DNA from 2 places in the Telluria sp. AC161 genome. Region 2 is predicted to be linked to the other one. Evidence: predicted binding sites of a transcription regulator. Region 2 holds the regulator's gene; the other holds the start of a gene.
The links. The regulator sigma-54, encoded in region 2, starts transcription at its own class of promoters, with help from an activator protein. The targets are predictions, from matches to a motif close to TGGCANGNAANCTGCTTT.

Region 1 (2,200 bases), 4.4 Mb from region 2:
CCGGGAAACGCGTCTCGATGCGGCGGCCTTTCGGGTTCGCCACGTGCGGGATGCGGATCGAGGCCGAACGGTTACGGGCCGAATACGCCAGCTTGACCGGGGCTTCGAAGCCTGGCACCAGGCGCTTGTACGAGTTGGTGCCTGGATTGGTGATCGCGTTCAGGGCGCGGGCATGCTTGATGATGCCGCCGATGTAGAACAGCGCCGTGTCCGACAGACCTGCATAGCCGTCGCCTGCGAACAGGTTCTTGCCGTCTTTCCAGATCGACTGGTGCACGTGCATGCCCGAACCGTTGTCGCCAGCCATTGGCTTTGGCATGAAAGTCGCGGTCTTGCCGTAGCTGTGGGCCACGTTCCAGATCACGTATTTCATGTTCTGGGTCCAGTCGGCGCGCTCGATCAGCGTCGAGAACTTGGTGCCGATTTCATTCTGGCCAGCGCCGGCGACTTCGTGGTGGTGCACTTCAACCGGGATGCCCATCGATTCGAGGATCAGGCACATTTCGGAGCGCATGTCCTGGAACGAGTCGACTGGTGGCACAGGGAAATAGCCGCCCTTCACGCCTGGACGGTGACCGCTGTTGCCGCCTTCGAATTCCTTGTCGGTCGACCACGATGCTTCTTCGGAATCGATCTTGACGAAGCAACCCGACATGTCCAGCTTCCAGCGCACGGCGTCGAAGATGAAGAACTCTGGCTCCGGGCCGAAGTAGGCGGTGTCGCCGATGCCCGACGATTTCAGGTAGGCTTCAGCGCGCTTGGCGATCGAGCGCGGATCGCGGTCGTAGCCCTTGCCGTCCGATGGCTCGACGACATCGCACTGCATGAACAGCGTGGTCTCTTCCATGAACGGGTCGATATTGGCCGTGTTTGCATCCGGGATCAGGAGCATGTCCGACGCTTCAATACCTTTCCAGCCGGCGATCGACGAACCGTCGAAGGCGTGGCCGGATTCGAATTTGTCCAGGTCGAAGTGCGACACCGGGACCGTGACGTGTTGTTCCTTGCCGCGGGTATCGGCGAAGCGTAAATCAACGAATTTGACTTCGTTGTCTTTGACCATTTGCATTACATCTGCGGCGGACTTTGCCATTCGGAATCTCCTAATTGAAAAAAGGATGTCGGTCTATGCGAACCGACAACTTGCATCATGATGAAGCACGAAATGTGCCAACTGGGTGTCAACGACGATGCCAACTTCAGTGCATGCGGCTATGCGCAAATCGTTCTTGGGCAATGGGTTAGTTTACCCATAAAATCGCCTCGACCGGGGGCGTATGGCAAGATTTACCTGTACGCCAATTTGCACCACTAACGAGCAATTCTACGTGCTTGCACCAATTCAGCGCACCCCGCTGCGCTCCAGGATGGTGCATTGACGATGACCAACGACGAATGGACCTACCCGACATGACCAAAGAACAGATCCTCACGGCGGCGCGCCAGCGTGGCGCTGACCAGCCCTATGCTGGTGCAGTCACGCCTCAGGAAGCGTTCGCCCTGCTCCAGAGCAGCCCGGACGTCAAGCTGGTCGATGTGCGCACCAACGCCGAACGCGACTGGGTCGGCCGCGTTGCGATTGGCCAGGCGCAACATCTGGCGGTGCAGTGGGCCACCTATCCAGGTGGCGCGCCCAATCCCGACTTCGGCGCGCAGCTCGAACAGGTAGCCGACAAGGACGACGTGCTGCTGTTCCTGTGCCGCTCGGGCGTGCGCTCGCGCCACAGCGCACGCGTGGCGACCGAGCTGGGCTATGCAAACGCCTTCGACATCCTGGAAGGGTTCGAAGGCGACCGCGACGGCGATGGCCACCGCAAGACGATCGGCGGCTGGTGCACGGCCGGCCTGCCGTGGGTCGGCGCCTGAGCTAGTTGGCGCTGCCCGGGTTCGGCAGCACCAGCAGCTCCAGCCCGGACGCGGTTCCTGGCGCGTGGTACACGCGCTGGGTCGCCTTCTTGAAGTCGCCCGGCTTGGCATCGGGAATGCGCATGAACGTTTGCGGATTCAGGTCGATCAGCGGGAACCACGAACTCTGCACCTGCACCATGATCCGGTGACCGCGCCGGAAGGTGTGGTTCACCTGGCCCAGTTCATACTTGATTGGCTCGACCTTGCCCGGCACGAATGGTTCGGGCTTTTCATAGCTGTTGCGGAACTTGCCGCGCAGCGGATTGCCACGCACCAGTTGCTGGAAGCCACC
Region 2 (2,200 bases):
CACCGACATCACCAGCCTGCCGATCCATCGCCGCGCGGTGCTCGGCCTGTCGTACCTGCCGCAGGAAGCGTCGGTGTTTCGCAAGCTGACGGTGGAAGAAAACATCCGCGCCGTGCTCGAACTGCAGAAGGTCAACGGCAAGTCGCTGACCAAAACCGAGATCAGCGACCGCCTCGATACCTTGCTGGCCGACCTGCAGATCGAGAAGCTGCGCGAGAACCCGGCGCTGTCGCTGTCGGGCGGTGAGCGGCGCCGCGTGGAGATCGCGCGCGCACTGGCCACCAACCCGCGCTTCGTGCTGCTCGATGAACCGTTTGCCGGCGTCGATCCGATCGCCGTGATCGAGATCCAGCGCATCGTGCGCTTCCTCAAGGAGCGCAAGATCGGCGTCCTGATCACCGACCACAATGTCCGCGAGACGCTTGGCATCTGCGACCGCGCCTACATCATCAATCAGGGCGCGGTGCTTGCATCCGGCCGCCCCGACGATATCATCGCCGACGAGTCGGTACGGCGCGTGTACCTCGGTGAACATTTCCGCATGTAAGCCATACTCAATTGATGAAACAGTCCCTTCAGCTCCGCACTTCGCAGCACCTGGCGCTCACGCCACAGCTGCAGCAATCGATCCGGTTGCTGCAGCTGTCGACGCTCGAACTGCATCAGGAGATCGAGCAGATACTGGGCGATAACCCGCTGCTCGAAAGGCTCGACGATCCGCTCGATCATTCGGTGCGCTTGCTGGGCGATGGGGCGATCAACAATGCGCCGGCACAGGGCGAGGCGCCGCCGGCGCCGGGCCAGCAGGCCGAAGGCGAGGGTAGCGCGCCGGCCGAGGGCGAGGGCGCTGAAGGCGGCGCGATCGATGGCGACCGGCCCGACACCGACTGGAGCGAAGGCAGCGGCGCATCCTCTGGCAGCAGTAGCAGCAGCGACGACGAAGACGGCCGCCCGCAGCTGGAGGCGTGCGCCATCACGCTGCGCGAACACCTGATGGAACAGGTGCGCGAAACGCTGCTGTCCACCCGCGACCGCGCACTGGCCGAACTGGTGATCGACGCGCTGGACGACAACGGCTACCTGGAAGAACCGCTCGACGACATCCACGCGCGGCTGCCCGAAGAACTCGAGGTCGATCTCGACGAACTGCGCTGCGCGCTGGCGATGGTGCAGAGCATGGACCCGGTGGGCGTGGGCGCGCGCAGCGCGGCCGAATGCCTGGCGCTGCAGATCCGGCGCATGCCGGGCGTGCCGATGGTCACGCGCCGCATGGCCCTGAAGATCGTCGAAGGCTACCTGACCTGGTTCGCGCAGCGCGAATACAGCAAGCTGAAAAAAGCGCTCGATTGCGACGACGAAGACCTGCGCGAAGTGCAGGCCGTGGTCCGCCAGTGCAATCCGCATCCGGGCGCCGCGTTCGCGTCGAACGTGTCGGATTACGTGGTGCCGGACGTGATCGTGCGGCGCGCCAAGAACGGCTGGGCGGTCACGCTGAACCAGGACGTGATGCCGCGCCTGCGCGTCAACAGCCTGTACGCGACCATGCTCAAGCAGGGCCGCAGCGAGAGCCAGATGGGCGCGCAGATGCAAGAGGCGAAGTGGCTCATCAAGAATATGCGCCAGCGTTTCGACACGATCCTGCGTGTGGCCGAGGCGATTGTCGAGCGCCAGCGCAACTTTTTCAGCCACGGCGCGGTTGCCATGCGGCCCCTTGTTTTGCGCGAGATAGCTGATACACTAGGTCTGCACGAGAGCACCATCTCTCGTGTCACAACCCAGAAATACATGCTGACCCCGCACGGCATGTTCGAGTTGAAGTATTTCTTCGGTAGCCACGTTGCCACCGAAGCGGGAGGCGAAGCATCCTCAACGGCAATCCGTGCGCTCATCGCACAATTGACAGGAGCAGAAGACCCTAAGAATCCATTATCCGACAGCAAGATCGCGGAAATGCTCGGGGAACAAGGCATGGTCATTGCGCGCAGGACGGTCGCAAAATACCGTGAAGCGCTCAAGATCCCCCCCGTCAGTCTCCGCAAAGCCTTGTAACAACGCCGCTCATACAGTCTGTGCCTTCAGCTCCTGTGTGGTGCAAGCGACGTGACATCTTCAAAGGAGTGTGTATGAACCTCACCATCAGTGGTCACCATCTCGAAGTAACCCCTGCCATCCGTGAATACGTTCAGAATAAGCTGGAACG

Region 1: the regulator sigma-54 is predicted to act here: its motif matches at 1,156-1,173, upstream of glnA (type I glutamate--ammonia ligase).

Annotation. Positions count from the first base shown of each region.
Region 1 is NZ_OZ409861.1:505,732-507,931, reverse strand. Features, by position in the region: gene glnA (type I glutamate--ammonia ligase) at 1-1,093, opposite strand, end outside; gene ACZ0AJ_RS02240 (rhodanese-like domain-containing protein) at 1,411-1,866, shown strand; gene ACZ0AJ_RS02235 (CocE/NonD family hydrolase) at 1,868-2,200, opposite strand, start outside.
Region 2 is NZ_OZ409861.1:4,920,800-4,922,999, forward strand. Features, by position in the region: gene lptB (LPS export ABC transporter ATP-binding protein) at 1-547, shown strand, start outside; gene ACZ0AJ_RS21900 (RNA polymerase factor sigma-54) at 562-2,049, shown strand; gene hpf (ribosome hibernation-promoting factor, HPF/YfiA family) at 2,124-2,200, shown strand, end outside.